2 regions of the Streptococcus nakanonensis genome follow, and region 1 is predicted to be linked to the other one. Evidence: predicted binding sites of a transcription regulator. Region 1 holds the regulator's gene; the other holds the start of a gene.
What was found. Region 1 encodes HrcA, which represses chaperone genes, less so after heat shock. Its sites were predicted from a motif close to TTAGCACTCNNNNNNNNNGAGTGCTAA; they were not measured.
Positions count from the first base shown of each region.

Region 2: groES (co-chaperone GroES) is a predicted target of HrcA. The motif match lies at 1,759-1,785, and genes of this name have one in related genera.

Region 1 is NZ_AP027139.1:1,669,460-1,676,970, forward strand. Features, by position in the region: gene AC6I9F_RS07935 (DJ-1/PfpI family protein) at 1-578, opposite strand, end outside; gene dnaK (molecular chaperone DnaK) at 794-2,617, opposite strand; gene grpE (nucleotide exchange factor GrpE) at 2,871-3,395, opposite strand; gene hrcA (heat-inducible transcriptional repressor HrcA) at 3,422-4,456, opposite strand; gene AC6I9F_RS07955 (DUF2812 domain-containing protein) at 4,617-5,129, opposite strand; gene AC6I9F_RS07960 (DUF2812 domain-containing protein) at 5,164-5,739, opposite strand; gene AC6I9F_RS07965 (PadR family transcriptional regulator) at 5,739-6,059, opposite strand; gene glnA (type I glutamate--ammonia ligase) at 6,173-7,511, opposite strand, start outside.
Region 2 is NZ_AP027139.1:347,923-355,433, forward strand. Features, by position in the region: gene ytpR (YtpR family tRNA-binding protein) at 1-384, shown strand, start outside; gene AC6I9F_RS01805 (SDR family NAD(P)-dependent oxidoreductase) at 426-1,187, shown strand; gene AC6I9F_RS01810 (single-stranded DNA-binding protein) at 1,265-1,660, shown strand; gene groES (co-chaperone GroES) at 1,816-2,100, shown strand; gene groL (chaperonin GroEL) at 2,116-3,738, shown strand; gene AC6I9F_RS01825 (epoxyqueuosine reductase QueH) at 3,876-4,643, shown strand; gene ntdP (nucleoside tri-diphosphate phosphatase) at 4,714-5,247, opposite strand; gene recX (recombination regulator RecX) at 5,336-6,112, opposite strand; gene rlmD (23S rRNA (uracil(1939)-C(5))-methyltransferase RlmD) at 6,150-7,511, shown strand, end outside.

The DNA of each region.
Region 1 (7,511 bases):
GTAAATATCAAATCCTCTTCAGCATACTCGTTCTGTTCTTTAAAATAGTTGTCCGTATTCTCTGCCAACCCTAAACCGAAAATCACTTTTCTTGCAAACTCTTGATGTGCAAAACCGATAGCCGTAATGATTTGTTTATCTTGGACAAGAACTTTCGGTTGGAAATTCTCACGTGGAAGAAATTCAAAATAGTCAAAGAAGTTTTGCCAAATTCCACCTGTAAATTTCGTGTCGTTCAACAAGCCAGCTTTCGCCAATAAAAGGGGCGCTGAAGAAATGGCTACAATTAGGATATCTTGCTCATTAAGACTTCTCAAAAACGAAATCAATTTCTCATCTTGTAGAGCAGGACCTATATTTACCATTCCTGGCAAAATCACACAAGAATAATCTTCTATACGGATCTGATCCAATGTTTTCGTCGGTTGACAGGGCAAACCATCCTCAGAGACCACCATCGAATTCTCAGAAGATACATAATCAATCGTGATATCAAAAGACAGAGCTAAAGTACTTGTTAAAGCGGTTATCTCATAAAGAGAAAAATTAGGATAAATGATACAAAGTACTTTTTTCATACACAACATCCTCTATTTTATCGAAAAACAGAGGCTGGGTTGCAACCTCTGGATTTCTTCCTATCATTACGACGTTCGAGTTTTAAAAATCAAACTAGTAATGCTAAATCGAGCACTCCCTAACCTCTTGGTGAAAAAGACAAATCTTCCTAGAAACTAAAGTTTCTGCGTCAGATTTCCTATTTTCACTGTGAGGTTTTAACGGGCTTTGCATCTTATTTTTCCGTAAACTCTCCGTCTACGACGTCATCACCTGCGTTTCCTGTTGCTTGTGCGCCTTCTGCTCCTGCTTGAGCTTGTTGGGCTGCTGCGGCTTGTTCGTAGAGTTTCACAGCAAGTCCTTGAGCTTTTTCGTTCAATGCTTCAAGTTTTGCTTTCATGTCGTCCAAGTTATTGTCTTCTTGCGCTTTCTTAAGGTCATCAAGGGCAGATTGGGCAGCGTCACGTTCTGCGTCGAATCCTTTGCCTTCAGTTTCCTTGATTGTCTTTTCAGTCGCAAAGATCGCTTGGTCTACTTCGTTACGAAGGTCAACTTCTTCTTTACGTTTCTTATCTGCTTCAGCGTTTGCTTCTGCATCTTTCATCATGCGGTCGATTTCTTCGTCAGTCAAACCTGAGTTTGATTGGATGACAATTGTTTGTTCTTTTTGAGTTCCAAGGTCTTTGGCCTTAACAGACACAATACCGTTCTTGTCGATATCAAATGTTACTTCGATTTGAGGAATTCCACGAGGTGCAGCTGGGATATCTGTTAATTGGAAGCGTCCAAGAGTCTTGTTATCTGCTGCCATTGGGCGTTCCCCTTGAAGAACGTGGATATCAACGGCTGGTTGGTTGTCTGCCGCAGTTGAGAAGACTTGTGATTTAGATGTTGGAATAGTAGTGTTGCGGTCGATGAGTTTTGTGAAGACACCACCCATTGTTTCGATACCAAGTGACAATGGTGTTACATCAAGAAGGACAACGTCTTTGACATCACCAGTGATAACACCACCTTGGATGGCAGCACCCATAGCAACTACTTCGTCAGGGTTTACTGATTTGTTTGGTTCTTTACCAGTTTCAGCTTTAACAGCTTCTACAACGGCTGGGATACGAGTTGAACCACCAACAAGGATAACTTCGTCGATTTCTGACAAGCTCAAACCTGCATCTGAAAGGGCTTGACGAACTGGAACTTTTGTACGTTCAACAAGGTCACGAGTCAAATCGTCAAATTTCGCACGAGTCAAGGTCATTTCCAAGTGAAGAGGTCCAGCTTCACCAGCAGTGATAAATGGCAAGCTGATTTGAGTTGAAGTTACACCAGAAAGGTCTTTCTTCGCTTTTTCAGCTGCATCTTTCAAACGTTGCATTGCCATCTTGTCAGTAGACAAGTCAATACCGTTTTCTTTTTTGAATTCTGCTACCAAGTGGTCGATGATTTTTTGGTCAAAGTCATCACCACCAAGTTTGTTGTCCCCTGCAGTTGACAATACGTCGAAGACACCGTCACCCAATTCAAGGATAGATACGTCGAATGTACCACCACCAAGGTCAAATACCAAGATTTTTTCTTCTTTATCAGTCTTGTCCAAACCATAAGCAAGGGCTGCTGCAGTTGGTTCGTTGACAATACGTTCTACTTCAAGACCAGCGATTTTACCAGCATCTTTTGTTGCTTGACGTTGAGCATCGTTAAAGTAAGCTGGAACTGTGATAACTGCTTTAGTTACTTTTTCACCAAGGTAGTCTTCAGCATAACCTTTCAAGTATTGAAGAATCATAGCTGAGATTTCTTGTGGAGTGTATTCTTTGCCGTTTGCAGAAACTTTTTCAGAAGTTCCCATCTTAGATTTGATAGAAATAACTGTATCTGGATTTGTTACTGCTTGGCGTTTTGCAGCATCACCAACGATGATTTCGCCGTTTTTGAATGATACTACAGATGGAGTTGTGCGGTTTCCTTCTGGGTTTGCGATGATTTTGCTTTCAGTTCCTTCAAGAACTGCTACTGCTGAGTTTGTTGTACCTAAGTCAATACCGATAATTTTAGACATGTGTTTTTCTCCTTAAATTTTATATTCTATTTTTCTTTTTGATACTCTTCTTAAGTGGCGGCGCCGTCAGAGCTTGACTTCGTCAATCTCTTTGACTAAACTTTGAGCCTAAGGTCTCAAAGTTTGCGCAAATAGCGCCACGGCGAAGAGTATCGTCTTTGGTCCGCTTCGCTCACTATTGCAAAGCCAAACATATTTTATCTTTCTTCATAGTTTATTGTCATTTCGGACAAGTTTTGTCAAGTTTTCTAAACTAGTTATAGACAACTACCATAGCTGGGCGTAGGATGCGGTCATGGAGTTTGTAGCCTTTTTGGAAGACTTGGGCGATGGTATCTGCTGGGTGTTCATCGTCTGCTGGGAGAGTTTGGATGGCCATATGATAGTTATGGTCAAATTCGCCATCAGCTGCGATTTCTTCGATTCCTTCTTCTTTCAAAGCGTGAATCAAGCTTTCTTGCACCATCTCCAATCCTTTTTTGACATCGTCTGTCAATCCTTCAACTGCGAGTGCACGCTCAAGATTATCGAGTGATGGCAAGATTGCTTTTGCCAAATCCTGGCTACGATAACGTTGCAAGTTTTGACGCTCTTCATTGGCACGGCGTTGGATATTTTGCATTTCTGCATGAGCGCGAAGGTATTTATTTTCGAACTCATCCGCACGTTCATTTGCCAAGTCCAACTCAGATTTCTCAGGAGTTGTTTCTTCTACCGTTTCCACAACTTCCTCTTCTTGGACTTCTTCTACTTCTTCATTTTTTATATCTTGGGCCATTTTCGCCTCCTTTAATGATTTCAATCTTAATGTACTTCGTAATGATTACTGCTGAGGTAGCGGTAAAAATCTGTCAACTTCATGGTCAAAACACGGTTGACCACATTGACTTGGTTGATTAGCTGTTGGTAATCCAGATTAACAGGACCGATAATGGCTAGAATTCCAACTCCCCGATAAGGAATGAGGAACTTGCTACTAATCACCGCTAGGTCAGCTAGACAGGACTCTTGACTGTCTGCAACACGGACGTTTTGCATCTGATCCTCACGCAACCCCTCACGAATCTCCAGAGCCACCTTTTGCGGTTGGTCAAAGAACTGATAAGCTGCCAGATTGGCAAAATTCAAGAGATTAACCTTGCCCGCCACCACAATGTTTTCGTTGAACATTTCCTTAAAGATGTGTTCAAAGAGATCGATAACATTATCCGTCGTTGTAAAGTAACGCTGGATAATCTGCGGAATCTCCGTCCGAATCTTGTAGTGAATATCTAGAACGGTGTGGCCGAGGAAACGTTCCTGAATGATACTCTTCAGTTTCAGCAAATCCTCCTGCAAGAAGTTCCTTGGAATCAGAAATTGACTGGTAACCGTGCGCGATTCGTCTAGGGTAAATACTGCCAAGGCTGTATGTTGCCCCAAAACAACGATATCAAAGGCTGTCAAACGTTGCCTGCTCGGCTCAACATCCAGTGCCACTACCGTACAGCCACTCAGGTCTGTCAGTAGATTAGCAGCTTCTTGCAGAATATCCTCTAGCTTGAAGAATTCCTGATCAAAGGCTTTGACAATCTCGTAAACCTCATTTTCAGCCAGTCGATCAAAATCCAGTGAGTGTTTTACATAGTACTGAAAACCAGCAACACTTGGCATCCGACCGCTTGAAGTATGAGCCTTCTCAAGCAAACCTTGCTTTTCTAAAGCCGCCATGTCATTACGAATGGTTGCACTGCTAGAGTTAATAGACTCTTGCAAGGCTTTGGATCCGACAGGTTCGTGCGTTTTGGTAAAGATGTCAATAATCAGATTTAAAATATCCTGCTGACGCTCTGTAACCACCTCATCACTCCTCTCTGTCTGACCAATTAGCACTCGATACACTCAAGTGCTAACTTATAATTCTATTATACACCCTTAGAAGAGAATGTCAAGATAAAAACTCAAAAAATTAGCACTCTTTTATCAAGAGTGCTAAAAATCAGTCTACAGACCGAGAAACTCACCTTCCATCTACTTGATATTTCCTTTTTAGTCTGAAATAACCATGGATTAGATAAGAAATCATAAAGGCATATAGAACAAAAATGACAAAGAAAGGTTGCGACAGTTCTTCTCGAAACAAACTCATACAAACAACAAGACCACCTAAGAAAGTAGCTGCACATGAACGAAATCTATATCGCATAACTTCCCATCTGAGCCCCTTACTCATATAGACTTGATCCTCTGGAAGTAAATTAGAAGACGATTTACGAAGAATTGAACAAAAACCTCTTTCTATCAATTCCCAATCTCTATTTCTAAAATCTTGCAGTTCACGCTTATGCTTTTTAAGAAATCTAGAATCATAGATACGGTAAATGACATCGTCTGGTTGACATTGGTCAAAATAGAATAAACCAAAACGACTCGTTCTATACCTCCAACCTTTCAAATGCATCTCATGTAAATATTCTTCTTCCTTGTCCAAATCAACAATAGTGAAAATCCGAAATTGTACTCTGCTATTCATTGTCTTACCCCAAAATTAGAAAACACGCCTGGCGTTATTTATTAGATAATTCTTTCCACTTTTGACTCAATCTCCAAAAAATATAAGAAATCTGAATCGCAAAAACTATCAATAAAACCCAATCTATTATGAAAATCAAAAATACTTCCCCACTGAAAGAACTACCCCCACTGACAAACTTTGAGAAAACCGGTAGTAGAGCTAAAAAGAGAAGCAAAATAGGAAGCATTCGCCTCGTTAAAATCCGTTTGACCATAGCTAACTTCCCGGCTGCGTCATTATAAATTTCAAACTCAGCATCCGACTCAATTCCAGAATGAAGTTTTCTAAAGTAGGAAAAACCATTAAAGTCTGTAATATGCTCCCAGCCACAGTCTTTAAATAATTGTAAATAGGAGGCTATATCGGATTTTTTCATGGGATAAAAGTCCAACTGATAAGACACTTGCTCAGGGTGACACTTTTCAAAGGTATACTTAACTGCAAACAATAAGATAGAATAGCTTACTTTCCTAAGCTTCCAGCCCTTAGCATGCATTTTTCTAAGATATAAAGCCTCTCTATCATAATCCGCAATGGTAGCAATTCGATAAACAATTTTCTTTTCCATCATCCTTCCTCCCGACTATTTCTGTAGAGGCGTTCAATACGCTTCAATTCAATATCTAAGACTTTTCGTCCCAAGTCTGTGATCTGATAGATTTTCCGTTTTTCCTCTTCGCGGACAAAGGAAATCAAACCATCCTTTTCCATCTTTGACAAGGTTCCATACATAGTTCCAGGACTAATCGAAACTTGCGAATCCGTCATCTCCTTGACCTTTTGCGTAATACTATAACCATGACCTTCCTTTTGCAGACAGAACAAGATATAAAAACCCGTTTCCGTCATCGGAAGATAAACACGACGAATCTTATCCGGTAATTCCATTTATATCCACCTCCTATTTAGTTCGATATATCGCACCTCGTTATATAAAATATATCACACCTCGATATAAAACACAAGAAAAAAGACTACCCTCAGGCAATCTTTCCTCTATATTAATAAAGATCTAAATAGTTATCAATTTCCCATTGTGAAACGAAGGTTGCATAACTTGCCCATTCGATTCGTTTGGCTTCAAGGAAGCTAGTATAGATGTGTTCTCCGAGAGCTGCTCTGACAACCTCATCCTCTGTTAAAGCCTTCAAAGCGTTGTGAAGAGTTGATGGAAGGTCTGTAATACCAGCTTCCTTACGCTCTTCTGCTGTCATAATGTAGATATTTTCTTCGATAGGAGCTGGTGCTTCGATTTTATTTTCAATACCATGCAAACCAACTTCCAACAGAACAGCCATCGCGATATATGGGTTTGCCATTGGGTCCACTGAACGCAACTCAAGACGAGTTCCCATACCACGTGAAGCAGGCACGCGCACAAGTGGCGAACGGTTACGACCAGCCCAAGCAATGTAAACAGGCGCTTCATAACCTGGAACCAAACGTTTGTATGAGTTAACCGTTGGGTTCATGATGGCAGTATAGTTGTAAGCATGTTTGATCAAACCACCAAGGAAATGGTAGGCCGTTTCTGACAACTGCATTCCTTTTGGATCATTTGGATCAAAGAAGGCATTGTTTCCTTCTGCATCAAACAAGGACATATTACAGTGCATACCTGATCCAGCAATACCAAATTTTGGTTTGGCCATAAAGGTTGCGTAAAGCCCATGTTTGCGAGCAATGGTTTTAACAACGAGTTTAAAGATTTGAATCTTATCACAAGCACGGAGAACTTCATCGTACTTGAAGTCAATCTCATGTTGTCCAACTGCAACCTCGTGGTGACTGGCTTCTACTTCAAATCCCATTTTGGTCAAGACATTCACAATCTCACGACGTGTATTGTCCGCAAGGTCAGTAGGCGCCAAATCAAAGTAGCCACCCTTGTCATTCACTTCAAGCGTTGGATCTCCATTTTCATCCAACTTAAATAGGAAGAATTCTGGCTCTGGACCAAGGTTGAAAGATTTGAATCCTACTTCTTCCATGTGACGAAGAGCACGCTTCAAATTGCCACGAGGGTCACCTGCAAATGGTTCACCTTCTGTTGTATAGACATCACAGATCAGACCTGCAACACTTCCATTTTCATCTCCCCAAGGAAAGACTGTCCAAGTATCCAAGTCTGGGTACAAGTACATATCTGACTCATTGATACGTACAAAACCTTCAATAGAAGATCCATCAAACATCGCCTTGTTTGACAAGACTTTATCTAACTGTTCATCTGTGGCAGGAATTTCGACGTTTTTCATGGTTCCCAAAATATCTGAAAACATGAGACGAATAAAGGTAACATTTTTTTCCTCGACTTCACGACGAATATCTGCAGCTGTG
Region 2 (7,511 bases), 810 kb from region 1:
GAAGGATTTACAGAAGAAATTGTCAATGACAAGGAACCTAAGTTTGTTGTTGGTGAGATTGTCGAGATGGTAGCCCATCCAGATAGTGACCACCTCAACATCTGCCAAGTTGCAGTATCAAGTGACAAGACTGTACAAATCGTTGCAGGGGCTCCTAATGCGCGTCTTGGGTTGAAAACCATTGTGGCTCTTCCTGGAGCTATGATGCCCAAAGGCAACCTCATTTTCCCAGGCGAACTTCGTGGTGAAAAGAGTTTTGGCATGATGTGCAGTCCTCGTGAATTGTATCTGCCAAATGCTCCGCAAAAACGTGGTATTATTGAATTATCAGAAGACCAAGTTGTCGGAACACCATTCGACCCAGCTAAACACTGGACTGCCTAGGAAGTTGTCAGTATCTGATAGAGCAGATAGAAGGAAATAAGATGGCAAAAAATGTAGTGATTACAGGAGCGACATCAGGAATCGGTGAAGCAATTGCGCGTGCTTATCTGGAGCAGGGTGAGAATGTCGTTCTAACAGGACGACGGACAGATAGACTAGAAGCTCTTAAGTCGGAGTTTGCAGAAGTCTTTCCAAATCAAACCGTCTGGACCTTTCCACTAGATGTCACGGATATGACTATGGTGAAGACTGTTTGCTCCAGTATTCTAGAAACGATAGGGAAGATTGATATTCTGGTCAACAATGCCGGTCTGGCTCTTGGCTTGGCTCCCTATCAGGACTATGAAGAGCTGGATATGTTGACCATGCTGGATACCAATGTCAAAGGTTTGATGGCAGTCACTCGCTCTTTCTTGCCAGCAATGGTAAAAGCCAATCAAGGACATATCATCAACATGGGGTCAACCGCAGGAATCTACGCCTATGCAGGTGCAGCAGTTTATTCAGCTACCAAGGCAGCAGTTAAGACCTTTTCAGATGGTCTGCGAATTGATACCATCGCAACGGATATCAAGGTGACGACCATTCAGCCTGGAATTGTCGAAACAGATTTTTCAACGGTACGTTTTCATGGTGACAAAGAGCGGGCTGCGACGGTTTATCAGGGAATCGAAGCCTTGCAAGCTCAGGATATTGCAGACACAGTAGTCTATGTGACCAGTCAACCTCGTCGTGTGCAGATTACAGATATGACCATTATGGCCAATCAACAGGCGACAGGTTTCATGGTTCATAAAAACTAAAAAATTTTCTCGAAAAGTTACAAGTTTCTGTAACTTTTTTTGATTTCCTACGAATAGATAAGTAGGAGGAAGAAAATATGTATAATAAAGTTATTTTAATTGGACGCTTGACGTCTACACCAGAATTGCACAAAACCAGCAATGACAAGTCAGTAGCGCGAGCAACTATCGCTGTAAATCGTCGTTACAAAGACCAAAATGGTGAACGTGAAGCTGATTTTGTCAATATGGTCCTATGGGGCAGACTAGCAGAAACTTTGGCAAGCTACGCAACCAAAGGTAGTCTCATTTCCGTTGATGGGGAATTGCGTACCCGTCGTTTTGAGAAAAATGGTCAAATGAATTATGTGACCGAAGTACTTGTTACTGGATTCCAACTCTTGGAAAGTCGTGCCCAACGTGCCATGCGAGAAAATAACGCAGGGCAGGATTTGGCAGATTTGGTTTTGGAAGAGGAAGAATTGCCATTTTAAACATTGAAAAGTCTGAGTTGCTCTCAGGCTTTTTATCTTGAGAAAGTCAGACTTTTTTCTTGACTATTTCTGACCAAGTGATACAATAGAACTATAAATTAGCACTCAGATATAAAGAGTGCTAATAATATGTAGTTCATCATGGAGGAAATCAGATGTTGAAACCATTAGGAGACCGTGTTGTCTTAAAAGTAGAAGAAAAAGAACAAACTGTTGGAGGCTTTGTCCTTGCAGGCTCAGCCCAAGAAAAAACAAAAACAGCCAAAGTTGTAGCTGCTGGACAAGGTGTTCGTACCTTGAACGGTGACTTGGTTGCTCCAAGTGTTAAAGCTGGAGACCGTGTCTTGGTTGAAGCTCACGCAGGTCTTGATGTCAAAGATGGCGATGAAAAGTACATCATCGTAGGCGAAGCTAATATCTTGGCTATCATTGAAGAATAGAAGGAGAAAGTAAGTATGTCAAAAGAAATTAAATTTTCATCAGATGCCCGTTCAGCTATGGTTCGTGGTGTCGATATCCTTGCAGACACTGTTAAAGTAACCTTGGGACCAAAAGGTCGAAACGTTGTGTTGGAAAAATCATTTGGCTCACCCTTGATTACCAATGATGGTGTGACCATTGCCAAAGAAATCGAATTGGAAGACCATTTTGAAAATATGGGTGCCAAATTGGTATCAGAAGTAGCTTCTAAAACCAATGATATCGCAGGTGACGGGACTACGACTGCAACAGTCTTGACTCAAGCAATCGTCCGTGAAGGAATCAAAAACGTCACAGCAGGTGCAAATCCAATCGGCATTCGTCGTGGGATTGAAACAGCAGTTGCTGCAGCAGTTGAAGCCTTGAAAAACAACGCCATCCCTGTTGCCAACAAAGAAGCCATCGCTCAGGTTGCCGCCGTCTCTTCTCGTTCCGAAAAAGTAGGCGAATACATCTCTGAAGCCATGGAAAAAGTTGGCAAAGACGGAGTCATTACCATCGAAGAGTCACGTGGTATGGAAACAGAGCTTGAAGTTGTAGAAGGTATGCAGTTTGACCGTGGTTATCTTTCACAGTACATGGTGACAGATAGCGAGAAAATGGTGGCTGACCTTGAAAATCCATATATTTTGATTACTGATAAGAAGATTTCCAATATCCAAGAAATCTTGCCACTCCTAGAAAGTATTCTCCAAAGCAATCGTCCGCTCTTGATTATTGCAGATGATGTGGACGGCGAAGCTCTTCCAACTCTTGTCTTGAACAAGATTCGTGGAACCTTCAACGTAGTAGCAGTTAAGGCACCTGGATTTGGCGACCGTCGCAAAGCTATGCTAGAAGACATTGCTATCTTGACAGGCGGAACAGTTATCACAGAAGACCTTGGTCTTGAGTTGAAAGATGCGACAATTGAAGCTCTTGGTCAAGCAGCGAGAGTAACTGTGGACAAAGATAGCACTGTTATCGTAGAAGGTGCTGGAAATCCTGAAGCGATTTCTCACCGTGTTGCAGTTATCAAGTCTCAAATTGAAACCACAACTTCTGAATTTGACCGTGAAAAATTGCAAGAACGCTTGGCAAAATTGTCAGGTGGTGTAGCAGTCATCAAGGTCGGTGCTGCAACTGAAACTGAGTTGAAAGAAATGAAACTCCGCATCGAAGATGCTCTCAATGCTACTCGTGCAGCTGTTGAAGAAGGTATCGTTGCAGGTGGTGGAACAGCCCTTGTAAATGTTATCCCAGCCGTGATGAATTTGGAATTGACAGGAGATGAAGCAACAGGACGCAATATTGTTCTCCGTGCATTGGAAGAACCAGTCCGTCAAATTGCCCACAATGCAGGATTCGAAGGTTCTATTGTTATCGATCGTTTAAAAAATGCTGAGCTTGGTACAGGTTTCAACGCAGCAACTGGCGAGTGGGTCAACATGATTGAAGAGGGAATCATCGACCCAGTTAAAGTGAGCCGTTCAGCCCTACAAAATGCAGCATCTGTAGCCAGCTTGATTTTGACTACGGAAGCAGTTGTAGCCAATAAACCAGAACCAGTAGCCCCAGTTCCAGCAATGGATCCAAGTATGATGGGCGGCATGATGTAAGCTTTCTATAGAAAACAACTTATAAAAAACACAAAAGGAGGGAATGCCTACCTCTCCTTTTTATGCTATTCACTTCTAAATAGATTTGAGCTCTCCTAACTTATATGATAAAATAAGACTAGAAAAAGGAGAAAAACATGATCGATGTAGAAGAAATTCTGAGCAAGATGAACCCTAATCAGAAAATTAATTATGACCGTGTCATGCAGAAGATGGTACAAGTATGGGAGAAAAATGAGCAACGGCCAAGTATTCTCATGCATGTTTGCTGTGCCCCTTGTAGTACCTATACCCTCGAATATTTGACCAAGTATGCAGATGTGAGCATTTATTTTGCAAATTCTAATATCCATCCCAAGGCAGAATACCATAAGCGTGCCTATGTTACCAAGAAATTTGTCAGTGATTTCAATGAGCGGACAGGGAATACGGTTCAGTATCTAGAAGCTCCCTATGAACCCAATGAATACCGAAAATTAGTTAGAGGACTAGAGGAAGAGCCAGAAGGTGGCGACCGTTGCAAGGTTTGCTTTGACTACCGACTGGATAAGACAGCGCAAGTGGCTATGGACTTGGGTTTTGACTACTTTGGCTCAGCCTTGACTATCAGTCCTCATAAAAATTCTCAAACCATCAACAGCATCGGAATTGATGTGCAAAAGATTTATACCACCCACTATCTTCCAAGTGATTTCAAGAAAAATCAAGGCTACAAACGTTCAGTGGAGATGTGTGAAGAGTATGATATCTATCGTCAATGTTATTGTGGATGTGTCTATGCGGCTCAAGCTCAGAATATTGACTTGGTTCAGGTTAAGAAGGACGCTACAGCTTTCTTGCTGGATAAGGATGTTGAAAAAGATTATTCCCATATCAAATTTACAGTTACTAAATTAGATATATAGAGACCAACCCAGTTGAAAAGCTGGGTTTTTCAAATAAAAAAACCAGGGCTTTCACCCTAGTTTGACAACTTTACCGATTCTTTAGTTCTACATAGCGCTTGTACCAAATGTTTACATAGGCTTCTAAGAAAGGACCACGTCCATTGTTAATCCAATCAACAAGAATTTTGACATGTTCTTTTAAAATATAGTCCAAATCATCAGAATAATTCATTTTGCGTTTGTGACGCTCGTACTCTTCAACGTCCAAGAGACGTTTTTCCCCATCTGTAAAAATTTTAACATCCAAATCGTAATCAATATACTTCAGTGCTTCTTCATCCAGATAGTAGGGGCTAGCCATATTGCAATAGTAGGAAATTCCATTATCACGAATCATGGCAATGATATTAAACCAATATTTCTTGTGAAAGTAAACAATAGCCGGTTCTCGAGTGACCCAACGACGACCATCACTTTCGGTAACCAGTGTATGATCGTTGACACCAATAATGGCGTTTTCTGTTGTTTTTAGTACCATGGTGTCCCGCCAAGTTCGGTGGAGACTCCCATCATGCTTATAACTTTGAATTGTAATAAAGTCGCCTTCTTTTGGAAGTTTCATAACTAACCAACTTTCTACAATTTATAAGTTTATCGTTTACTATTGTACCATAAAAATGCCTAAAATCTGTGAATTTTACACGAAAATATTAAAGATATTCTCTAAGAGCGCTTGCTATATCCGAAAAATCGTAGCCCTTTCGTGCTAAAACTTGAGTTAAACGCTGCTTCAGTTCGTATCCTTCATACTTTCGGGCATACTTGGCATATTGCTTATCAAGTTCCTTGAAGATGAGTTCCTGAGTCGTTTCTTGGTCAACTTGACTATCCAATTCGTCAAAGGCACTTTTAGCTTCAGAGTATGAGAAGCCCTTTTTGGTCAAGTTCTGGATAATCTTATCTTGCAAGGCGCGAGTTGGAAGTTTTCCTTCATATTTTTTCAATAGTTTATTAGCTACACGTTGAGCAACTTCCGAAAAATCAAATTCTTTCAATATCTCTTCTATAGTGGATTTTGAAATTCCTTTTTGTGTTAGTTTCTGAGTCAGTACATAAGGCCCCTTGTCTCCTGAAAGTTGATTGGCATTGATGATAGCATAAGCGTATTGGCTATCATTGATCCACTTATCTTCTTTAAGATTAGCAATGACTTGAGAAACGATGTTTTCATCAATATCATATTTTTTTAGATATTCTCTGACCTCTTTTTCAGTACGTGCTTTAAAGGATAAGTGATATAGAGCCAGATTCTTACCATAAGAAAATTGAGCAAAGTCCTGAATCTCTTTCAATTCCTCTTCGCTTATCACCTTATCTCTCGATAACATAAAACGAACAATTGTGTCTTCGGTGATATAGCATTTGTTTCCATTATCAAGCTCCATCAGATAGAGTCTTTTTTTCTTTTCAAGTTTTGTGATTTTCATAGTTCTATTATAACTCAAAATGTGATAAGATAGGGGTATGAATCTGAAAGTGAAACAAAAAATACCATTAAAAATCAAGCGCATGGGAATTAATGGTGAGGGAATCGGCTTTTATCAAAAAACATTAGTCTTTGTACCTGGAGCTCTCAAAGGTGAAGATATCTATTGTCAGATTACTTCTATTAAACGCAACTTTGTTGAAGCAAAATTACTAAAGGTTAACAAGAAGTCTAAATTTCGAGTTGTGCCAGCATGTACTATTTACAATGAGTGCGGAGGCTGCCAAATCATGCACCTGCATTATGATAAGCAACTAGAGTTCAAGACGGACTTGCTTCATCAAGCGCTGAAAAAATTTGCCCCTGCAGGATATGAAAACTATGAAATCCGTCCAACTATTGGAATGCAGGAACCAAAATATTATCGTGCTAAGTTACAATTTCAGACTCGAAAATTTAAGAATCAGGTCAAGGCGGGCTTATATGCACAAAACTCTCACTATTTAGTAGAGTTGAAAGATTGCCTGGTACAAGACAAGGAAACCCAAGTGATTGCTAATCGTCTAGCAGAATTGCTTACTTATCACCAGATTCCAATCACGGATGAGAGAAAAGTTCTAGGTGTTAGAACTATAATGGTTCGACGAGCAAGAAAGACTGGACAGGTTCAGATTATTATTGTTACAAATCGTCAGCTTAATTTAACCCAACTAGTAAAAGATTTAGTTAAAGATTTCCCAGAAGTTGTGACAGTAGCTGTGAATACAAATACAGCTAAAACCAGTGAGATTTATGGTGAAAAGACAGAGATTATCTGGGGACAAGAGAGTATTCAAGAAGGTGTACTCGATTATGAATTTTCACTATCTCCTCGAGCTTTCTATCAACTAAATCCTGAACAAACAGAAGTTCTTTATAACGAGGCGGTAAAAGCCTTGGATGTTAATAAAGAAGACCATTTGATTGACGCTTATTGTGGAGTTGGAACAATTGGATTTGCCTTCGCAAAGAAAGTTAAAACACTCAGAGGTATGGATATTATTCCAGAAGCTATTGAAGATGCCAAGCGAAATGCTAAAATAATGGGATTTGACAATACTCATTATGAAGCTGGAACAGCAGAAGAGATTATTCCTCGTTGGTACAAGGAAGGATACCGAGCAGATGCTTTGATTGTGGATCCACCACGTACAGGTCTGGACGATAAGTTATTAGATACTATTCTTACTTATGTACCAGAAAAAATGGTTTATATTTCTTGTAATGTTTCGACCTTGGCTCGTGATCTAGTGCGCTTAGTAAAAGTATATGATCTACATTATATCCAGTCGGTCGATATGTTCCCACACACCGCTCGAACTGAAGCAGTTGTAAAATTAATTAAAAAAATTAAAAAAAGG